Regions from separate parts of the Arthrobacter sp. E1SS-5 genome, predicted to be linked through region 3. Evidence: riboswitches for the same ligand, from Rfam matches in the RefSeq annotation. Region 3 holds a riboswitch; each other region holds the start of a gene.
What was found. A riboswitch is a leader RNA that binds a small molecule or an ion and turns the genes downstream of it on or off. The one in region 3 is predicted to bind S-adenosylmethionine.
Positions count from the first base shown of each region.

Region 1: linked by a shared signal. The riboswitch ahead of metX (homoserine O-acetyltransferase MetX) and the one ahead of ACIGJD_RS12650 (aminotransferase class V-fold PLP-dependent enzyme) in region 3 are both predicted to bind S-adenosylmethionine.
Region 2: linked by a shared signal. The riboswitch ahead of ACIGJD_RS02570 (cobalamin-independent methionine synthase II family protein) and the one ahead of ACIGJD_RS12650 (aminotransferase class V-fold PLP-dependent enzyme) in region 3 are both predicted to bind S-adenosylmethionine.

Region 1 covers NZ_CP172703.1:1,420,101-1,423,216, forward strand. Annotated here, with positions in the region: gene ACIGJD_RS06535 (bifunctional o-acetylhomoserine/o-acetylserine sulfhydrylase) at 1-1,016, shown strand, start outside; SAM riboswitch class IV at 1,139-1,254, shown strand; gene metX (homoserine O-acetyltransferase MetX) at 1,267-2,382, shown strand; gene ACIGJD_RS06545 (MFS transporter) at 2,561-3,116, shown strand, end outside.
Region 2 covers NZ_CP172703.1:514,889-518,004, forward strand. Annotated here, with positions in the region: gene ACIGJD_RS02565 (uracil-DNA glycosylase family protein) at 1-322, opposite strand, end outside; gene ACIGJD_RS02570 (cobalamin-independent methionine synthase II family protein) at 527-1,735, opposite strand; SAM riboswitch class I at 1,749-1,853, opposite strand; gene ACIGJD_RS02575 (M14 family zinc carboxypeptidase) at 2,089-3,116, shown strand, end outside.
Region 3 covers NZ_CP172703.1:2,722,635-2,725,750, forward strand. Annotated here, with positions in the region: gene rsgA (ribosome small subunit-dependent GTPase A) at 1-104, shown strand, start outside; gene hisN (histidinol-phosphatase) at 150-962, shown strand; SAM riboswitch class IV at 1,115-1,228, shown strand; gene ACIGJD_RS12650 (aminotransferase class V-fold PLP-dependent enzyme) at 1,266-2,684, shown strand; gene ACIGJD_RS12655 (class I SAM-dependent methyltransferase) at 2,786-3,116, shown strand, end outside.

The DNA.
Region 1 (3,116 bases), 1.3 Mb from region 3:
GCGACCACATCGTGGCCAGCCCCAGCCTCTACGGCGGTACCTATAACCTGTTCGCCCACACCCTGAAGAAGTTCGGCATCTCCGTTACGTTCGTGGAGGACCCCGACAACCTGGACCAGTGGCGCAACGCCGTCCAGCCCAACACGAAGCTCTTCTTTGGTGAAGTGGTCTCCAACCCGCGCCAGGACGTCCTGGACATCGAGGGCATCTCAGAGGTCGCCCACCAGGCCGGCGTGCCCCTCATCGTGGACAACACCCTCTCCACCCCGTACCTGATCCGCCCGCTGGAGTGGGGAGCGGACATCGTGATCCACTCAGCCACCAAATATCTGGGCGGCCACGGCACAGCCATTGCCGGCGTGATCGTCGATTCCGGCAAATTCGATTTCAGCAAGGACCCGGAACGGTTCCCAGGCTTCAACACCCCGGATCCCACCTACAACGGACTGGTCTACGCACGCGACCTGGGAGCCGGCTGCGCGTTGGGGGCCAACCTTTCCTACATCCTCAAGGCGCGCGTCCAGCTCCTGCGCGACCTGGGCTCGGCGGTCTCGCCCTTCAATGCCTTCCTGATTTCCCAAGGCCTGGAGACATTGAGCCTGCGGGTGGAACGCCACGTGGCCAACGCCACGGAAGTGGCGCGCTGGCTTGAGGCAAGGGACGACGTCGAATCGGTCGCCTACGCGGGGCTGCCGTCCAGTCCCTGGTACGAGCGTGGCCGCAAGTACGGGCCCAAGGGCACGGGCGCCGTTGTCGCCTTCAACCTGGCCGGCGGAGCGGAGGCGGGCAAACGCTTCGTCGACGCCCTGGAACTGCACTCCCATGTGGCCAACATCGGCGACGTGCGCTCCCTGGTCATCCACCCGGCGTCGACCACGCACAGCCAGCTCTCGCCGGAGCAGCAGGCAGTGGCCGGGGTGCACCCGGGACTCGTCAGGCTTTCCGTGGGCCTGGAACACATCGACGACATCCTCGCCGACCTGGAAGCAGGCTTTAGGGCTGCGAAAAGCGCCTAGAAGCGTAAAGCACGACGCCGGGCCACTACTTGGGCGGTAAAGCGTGGCGGGCAGCAAGTTGGGAAGTCATAACCAGTCACACTCTTGGCTTGGACCGGGTGGTTTTTCGTACACTCGATCCAGGTCATGAGTGCCAGTGACAGCCCCGGCTTGCTGGCCGGCAACCCTCCATCCGCGGTGGGGTGCCCCGGGTGAGGACCTGGCCTGCCGGTCAGACGACGGCAGGCAAGCGCGTAGAAGAGGTCTTGCCATGACGGTTACCGTCGCCCCAACCACCATCCCCGAACACGGAATTGTCCGCTACGCCTCCATTGGGGGACTGGAGCTCGAGGCCGGGGGATACCTGCCGGACGTCACGCTGGCCTATGAAACCTGGGGCAGCCTCAACGCGGACGCCAGCAATGCCATCCTGATCGAGCACGCGCTCACCGGCAGCACCCATGTGACCCGGGGAGACACCGACGAAGAAGGCTGGTGGGAGCAGTTGGCCGGCCCCGGCGCCCCCGTGGACACTGACCGTTTCTTCGTGGTGTCCATCAACATCGTTGGCGGCTGCTACGGCTCCACAGGCCCCTCCTCACCCGCCCCCGACGGAGCGCCTTGGGGTTCCCGTTTCCCCCTGGTCACGCTGCGGGACAGCACCGTGGCGGAGGCCCGGCTGGCAGACCAGCTGGGAATCAAGAGCTGGTTCGCCGTCCTTGGCGGCTCCATGGGCGGCGCCCGCGCACTGGAATGGGCAGTGACCTACCCGGACAGAGTGCAGCGCTGCGCCGTGATCTCCGTGGGTGCGGCGAGCACTGCAGAACAGATCGCCTTCGCCCAGGCCCAGACCCTGGCCATCCGGCAGGATCCAAACTTCAACGGCGGCGACTACTACGGCGGTCCGTGCCCTGAAGAGGGCCTGGCCCTTGCCCGGCGCATCGCCCACATCACCTACCGGTCCGCTGCCGAACTGGAAGGCCGCTTCGGCCGGGCAGCCCAGGAATCCGAGTCGCCCCTCCAGGGGGAAGTGCTGGCAACCCGCGGCCGATACCAAGTGGAAAGCTACCTGGACCACCAGGGCAACAAGCTCGTGAAGCGCTTTGACGCCAACAGCTACATCGCCCTGACCGAAGCGCTAATGAGCCATGACGTCTGCCGCGGCCGGGGAACCCTGGCCGAAACCCTGGCCGGTGCTACTGCACGCTTCTTCGTGGCCGCCGTCGACTCCGACCGGCTCTACTTCCCAAGCCAGTCGCGGGAGCTGGCGCAGGCGCTGCCCGGCGACGTGGACGTCCACCTCATCCAGGCGCCCATCGGCCACGACGGATTCCTCACCGAAATCGGCCAGCTGGGGGCACAGCTGAGGAGCAGCTTCCTAGTCTAGGATCACCCAGCACACTCCCAACAATGTGCATTCCTGCAGATGCCTTCTGCACTAATGGGCGTTGAGGTTGCATGGGCGGGCAGACCATACTCATCGAAGCCGGCTTTCGTGGTGTACATCACACGCGGCTGCCATCGACTGTCCCCGTGGTGTCGACGACGACGCCGAAGGAGTTCGCATGAGTACGGAACGTTCCGCCGCAAGGCGCACCGAGGAAACCGACGTCAAGGCGTCAGGCCTGAAAAAGGTGGTAACGGCCTCCATGGCCGGCACCGTCGTGGAGTGGTACGAGTTCTTCCTCTACGCATCCGCCGCCACCCTGGTGTTCGGGAAGGCCTTCTTCCCCAACGCCGGGACCGAACTGGACGGCATCATCGCCGCCTTCCTCACCTACGCCGTCGGCTTCGTGGCCCGCCCCATCGGTGGCATCGTCTTTGGCCACTTCGGCGACAAGTTCGGCCGCAAGCAGCTGCTGCAGCTGAGCATCATCCTCGTGGGAGTCTCCACCTTCCTGATGGGCTGCCTGCCCACGTTCGCGCAGATCGGCTACTGGGCTCCGGCGCTGCTGGTCATCCTCCGGTTTGCGCAGGGCTTCGCTGTTGGCGGGGAATGGGGCGGCGCCGTCCTCCTCGTGGCAGAGCACAGCCCCAGCAAGTCCCGCGGATTCTGGGCCAGCTGGCCGCAGTCAGCGGTGCCCCTGGGCAACCTCCTCGCCACGGCGGTGCTGTTCGTCC
Region 2 (3,116 bases), 2.2 Mb from region 3:
CGGGGACGTGCCACGGGTGGACGTTCCACGGCATCACGAACTCGGGGCGCAGGCCCAGCTTCCACTGGATCCCCAGCATCCGGGTGGCGGCGTCCTGGTCGCCGGCGGTGATGAAACCGGACGGGTCCGCCTCGCCGATGTTGGAGAACAGGCTGATGATGCGGCATTCCTCCACGTCGTGCATGGGGTCGACGTAGGGGACCACAGTTCCGGGCTTGGCCTCCTGCAGGGAATCGCACAGCTCGTTGACGGCAGCAACGCTGGGTTCGTAGCGGCGGCTCATGAGCTGTTCGTGGAAAGTTTCGGTGGCCAGGGCTGTCATGAAGTGCTGGTTCTCCTGCGGGGATTGGCGTTGCTGCCGCGGCCGGATGAGGGCGCGGGGAGGCGCGACGCATCAGCAGCGGTTGGTTGGGGTGGGCCGGACCTCGCCGGCCTGGTCCAGTTTAGCAAGCCCCCGGAAGCGAAACGCCGGCTGTCCCATTCCGGTGATGGAAGGAACAGCCGGCGCGGCGGCACGGCCGGCCGTTTACCAGAGGCGCCTGGTGGCGCGGCGGGCGCCCTCGCCCAGTGCTTCCAGCTTGGCAAAGGCGATCTGCGGGTGGACCCTGCCGCCCAGGCCGCAGTCAGTGGAGGCAATGACGTTTTCCCTGCCCACGACGTCGGCAAAGCGGACAATGCGGTCCGCCACCAGGTCCGGGTGCTCCACCACATTGGTGGCATGCGATACGACGCCCGGAATGATCACCTTGCCTTCCGGGAGTTTGGTGTCCTCCCAGACCCGCCATTCGTGTTCGTGGCGCACGTTGGCGGCCTCGAAGGAGTAGGCGCCGGCGTTGACCTGCAGCACGGACCCGATGATGTCCGCGAACGGGATGTCGGTGGTGTGCGGGCCGTGCCAGGAGCCCCAGCAGACGTGCAGCCGGATCTGTTCCTGCGGGAGGTCCCGGAGGGCCCAGTTGGTGGCCTCGACGCGCAGCTGGATGAACTTCAGGTAGTCCTCCAGGGAGGGCTCGGGGTTGATTTGGTCCCAGCTCTCGGCCAGGGACGGGTCATCGAGCTGCACGGTGAGGCCGGCGTCGATGATCGCCTTGTATTCCTCCCGCATGGCGTCGGCGCAGGCGTAGACCAGTTCCTCGTCCGTTTTGTAGTACTCGTTGGCCACCCGGGCGCAGGAGCCGGGGGAGAGCGAGGCCACGAAACCGTCGGAGAGGCCCGCGGCGGCGAGCCCGGTCTTCAGGTTCCTGATGTCCGACGCTACAAGGTCCTGGCCCGTGTAGGTCAGCGGCCCGGCGATCTTGGGCTGGGTGACCGACTTGCGGTGCGAGAGGATGCCCGAGGACGGGTCGTTATAGGCCTCGTTGAACTTTTGCCGGTCGCGGCGGTCCGGGAAGGAGGTCAGGACGATGTGGCCCGGCGAGGAGCGGTGCACCTGCGAGTCGGCCCAGCGGTCCACGTTGGTCGGTTCCAGGCCGCCGAGTCGGGAGAACGAGTAGTTCCACCAGGCACCGTAGTCCACGGAACTGGACATGGTGTGGCCGTACTCGCCGTCGTTGGCGATGTCGACGCCCAGGTCTTTTTGGCGCTGGACAATGTCCGCCACCGAGGCCTCAAGGAGATCAAGGAATTCCGGGGTGATGCCGTCGGCTTCCTTGGCCGCATTGGCTGCGATGAGTTCCGGGGTGCGGGGCAGGGAACCGGCGTGGGTGACGCGGATGTGGTCGGTGTTCAGGGACATGCTGGAATCTTCCTTTCCATCGGTCCTGGCAGTAGCACCTTCGACCAGCAGGGCTCCTGCTGGACCGTGGTTGCTGCGGCGTCATCGAGCCAGGTCTCTCGGCCGCTCCGGATGGTTCCCTCCCACCTAAATCGACACCGCTGCGCGCGGGCAAGTCCGGTCCGCTTTGTGTCGCGCCAGTAGGCCTGATCTCACCCCTGCTGTCCTCTTGGCATGCTTACAGGTTTCGTCCAGCGTATTGACAGATTCTGTCCAGCTTGGTTGGCTCTTTGTCACAGCCGAAATGGGGAACATGGCGGCTGCGCACCCACTGCACCCAAGAACCACCGCACTCAAAGAAGAGGTCATCCACCGTGAATAAATCCCTGGCAACCTTCAGGAACCTTGCCCTTTCCGGCGCCTTGGCGCTGGCCGTCGTGGCGGGACCGGCTCCGCTGGCGAACGCGGTGGGCGAAGGCCCCGGCTACGACGGCAACGGCCAGATCACCACGACAAAACTGGCCACCTATGACCAGATGGTTTCCTTCCTGAAGGACCAGGATGCCAAGCAGCCCGCCATGGAACTGGAAGTCATCGGCCAGACCGTGAAGGGCCGGGACATCCACCTGGTCAAGTACATCTCGGACCCGGCCAAGCCCACCATCCTCTACCTGACGCAGCAGCACGGCAACGAACAGCTCACCACCGAGGGGGCCATGGAGTTCATCAAGCACCTGGGTACCGGCAAATCGGCGGACATCCTCAAGGGCGTGAACATCCTGGTGCTGCCCATGCTCAACGCGGACGGCGCCATGGGGGACGTGAACTTCTCCCTGGACAACTACCTCGCCAAGGGGGACCGGCATCTCACCCGCTACAACGCCGAGGGTGTGGACCTGAACCGCGACCACGTGGCCAAGATCCAGCCGGAGACCCAGGCGCTGCACAACAACGTGATGCGCAAGTACCGGATCGACTACATGATTGACCTGCACCACCAGGGCACCCGCGCTGAGCGTGACGGCAAGCTGGTCTCCGGCTCCATCCTGTACCCCACCACCCCCAACGCAGATCCCGCCGTCGTCGAAAAGTCGAAGCAGCTGGGCGCCGTGGTCTTCAACAGCGTCGACTCCACCGGCTGGGGCCACCTGGGCAAGTACCAGGGCGGCAGCGCCGAGACAATCAGCCGCAACGGCATCTCCGTGGAATACGGCATCGCAACTTTGCTCTTCGAGATGCGCGGCATGTCCGACCACTACCTGGACGGCTACGCGTTGGGCCAGCGCAGCAACGGCTACCTGATCAAGCAGACGGTCACCACGCTGACGTCCACCGCCGCCGCCATTGCGGACGGTTCAATTGCCGACGCCGACACCTCCTTCTGGGACACGCTCGCCGAGCA
Region 3 (3,116 bases):
CAGGTCCCACTGGTCCCGCACGGCTCGCGTCGCTGCGGCGGCTGCTCGGCACCGATCCGAGGATGGAAGCACAGGAAACCAAGGAGCTCGGCAGCGTCAACTGACGCGTTCTCCCCGGAAGAAGCGTGGGCAGACGGTAGTTTGGAACCATGATCCAACCCGCTTCGAGCTACAACGATGACCTGCGCCTGGCACATGTCCTGGCCGACTCCGTGGATGACCAGACCATGAGCCGCTTCAAGGCCCTGGACCTCCACGTTGAGACCAAGCCGGACCTGACGCCGGTCACCGATGCGGACAAGGCCGCCGAGGAAGCGATCCGCGGGCAGCTCTCGCGTTCCCGCCCCCGTGACGCGGTCCTGGGCGAAGAGTTCGGCAGCACTGGCCACGGTTCGCGGCGCTGGATCATCGACCCCATCGACGGGACCAAGAACTTTGTCCGCGGCGTTCCGGTCTGGGCTACCCTGATCGCCCTGGTTGACGAGGGAGAGCCGGCGGTGGGCGTGGTCAGCGCCCCGGCCCTGGGCAAGCGCTGGTGGGCGGCGAAGGGGATGGGCGCGTACATGGGCAGGTCCCTGGCGGCTGCCACACGGCTCCGCGTCTCCAACGTCTCCAGCCTCGCCGATGCCTCCCTCTCCTACTCCAGCCTCACCGGCTGGAAGGAACGGGGAAACCTCGACGAGTTCCTGGGCCTCACCGAAGACGTGTGGCGGACACGCGCCTATGGCGATTTTTGGTCGTACTGCATGGTGGCCGAGGGCTCCGTGGACATTGCCTGTGAACCGGAGCTGAACCTCTACGACATGGCCGCCCTGGTGCCGATCGTGGTGGAGGCCGGCGGCCGTTTCACGTCCCTGGAAGGCGAGGACGGCCCCTTTGGCGGGAACGCCCTGGCCACCAACTCCATCCTGCACTCAGAGGTGCTGCACCGCCTGAACCCTTACCTGGATGATTTGCTGTAACGGTTGACTTTTCTACGGGAAAACGAATAAAGCGACGGCGGGCACCTCCCAAAGGAGGTGGCCGCCGTCGTTTATTCGGCAGCGCGTAACAAAGGGCTTAACAATCGCTGCAGGTTCAGCCTTGGCCGCCGCATGTCCTACGCTTTTATCCAGGTCACGAGTGCCAGCGCTAAACCCCGGTTTGCTGGCCGGCAACCCTCCATTCGCGGTGGGGTGCCCCGGGTGACGACCAGGCCGGTCCGGAGCGGATGCGGCAAGCGCGGATTCCACTATGCCGGAGTCCTGTATTCAAGTGAGGTCTCTGTGACAACTGCCACCGTCTCCCCCCAGCCCGCCACCACCGAATCGGCCGTTGCTGCTGAACGCCACGCCGTTGCCGGACGGCCCCTCGCGGCGGTCACCGGCGCGGAAATCCAGGCGCCGCTCATTACCGGCGGCCACGTGCGCTACGCGAACCTTGACTATGGCGCATCCGCCCCGGCGCTCTCCGTGGTGTCCGCCTACCTGAACGAGATCCTGCCCTACTACGCCAGCGTCCACCGCGGGGCAGGGTACGCCTCCCAGATCAGCACCTCGGTTTACGAGAACGCGCGCAGCATTGTCCGCGATTTCGTTGGGGGCCGCCCGGACGACTCGGTCATCTTCACGCGCAACACCACGGATTCGCTCAACCTGCTGGCAGGTTGTCTTCCCATCAGAGATGGCCGGCCCGCCGGCGATGTGCTCTACCTGGACATCGAACACCACGCCAACCTGCTGCCCTGGCAGGGCGTACCGCACCGGAGCATCGTGGCGGCAGAGACGGTCGCTGGCACCGTTGACGCCGTCCGCGCGGAGCTGGAGCAGGGCGGGGTCAGCCTGCTGGCAGTCACCGGCGCTTCAAACGTCACCGGCGAGATCCTTCCCATCCGGGCCCTGGCCGCGCTGGCCCACCAGCACGGGGCACGGATCGTGGTGGATGCTGCCCAACTCGCACCGCACCGCCGGGTGGACATCAGCGCCGACGGCATCGACTACCTCGCGTTTTCCGGCCACAAGCTGTACGCACCGTTCGGCGCCGGCGTCCTGGTGGGACGCCCTGACTGGTTGGACGCGGGCGTCCCGCACCTTGCCGGCGGCGGCGCGGTGAAGGAAGCAAGGCTCGACGGCGTCAGCTGGGCCAGCGGGCCGGCACGCCACGAGGGGGGCTCACCGAACGTCCTCGGAGCCGCCACCCTGGCCCGCGCCACACAGGTCCTCGCGGGGCTGGACCAGGACCGGTGGCACGCCCACGAATCGGCCATCCGCTCCTTCCTCGTGGAGGGCCTGCAAAACATCAACGGGGTCACGGTCCACCAGATCTTTAAGGACAGCAACCCGGAAACGGACACCATCGGCGTGGTCAACTTCTCCGTCGAGGGCTACGACGCAGGACTGGTGGCTGCCTACCTCGCCGCCGAGCACGGCGTGGGCCTGCGCGATGGACGCTTCTGCGCCCATCCCCTGCTGAAGCGCCTCGGCCTGCCGTCCGGCTCGCTTCGGGCCAGCTTCGGCGTCGGATCCCGGCTGGAGGATGCCGAACGCCTGCTCGCGGGCATCCGCGCGCTGCGCAGCAAGGGGCTGGGCTGGGACTACGTGGTGGACGCCGGCCGGTGGGTGCCGGCCAACGACGCCCGCACCTACCCGCACTGGGCACCCAACACCCCGGGAACGGCCGGCGCCGCCCCCTGCATCGACGACTAGGCAGCTTCAGGGAAGGGGCCACCCTTCCAGGCAGCCACCGGTGACCGTCTGTGCGGTAAATTCGAAGGGAGATCACCGGCAGCAACAGAAGGAGGCCACGCGTGGTTCGGGGTGGCCCCAGGCTCGATCACGGGCGGCGCCGGGAGCTCGGGCAGAGCTTCCAGGACGGCGGCAGGCAGTACCATCGCATCCGCCCGGGATACCCGGAGGAATCGGTCCGCTGGCTGGTGCCCACCGATGCCCACGACGCACTGGACGTCGGTGCCGGTACCGGGAAGTTCACCGCGTTGCTGCTGGACCAGGGCCTGGACGTCACCGCCGTCGACCCCTCCGCCGACATGTTTGCCCAGCTGAAGGCCCACTGCCCTGGCGCCAGGGCTGTGGTGGGAACCGCCGAGGCGACCGGCCTGGCCGATTCATGCTTCGACGTCG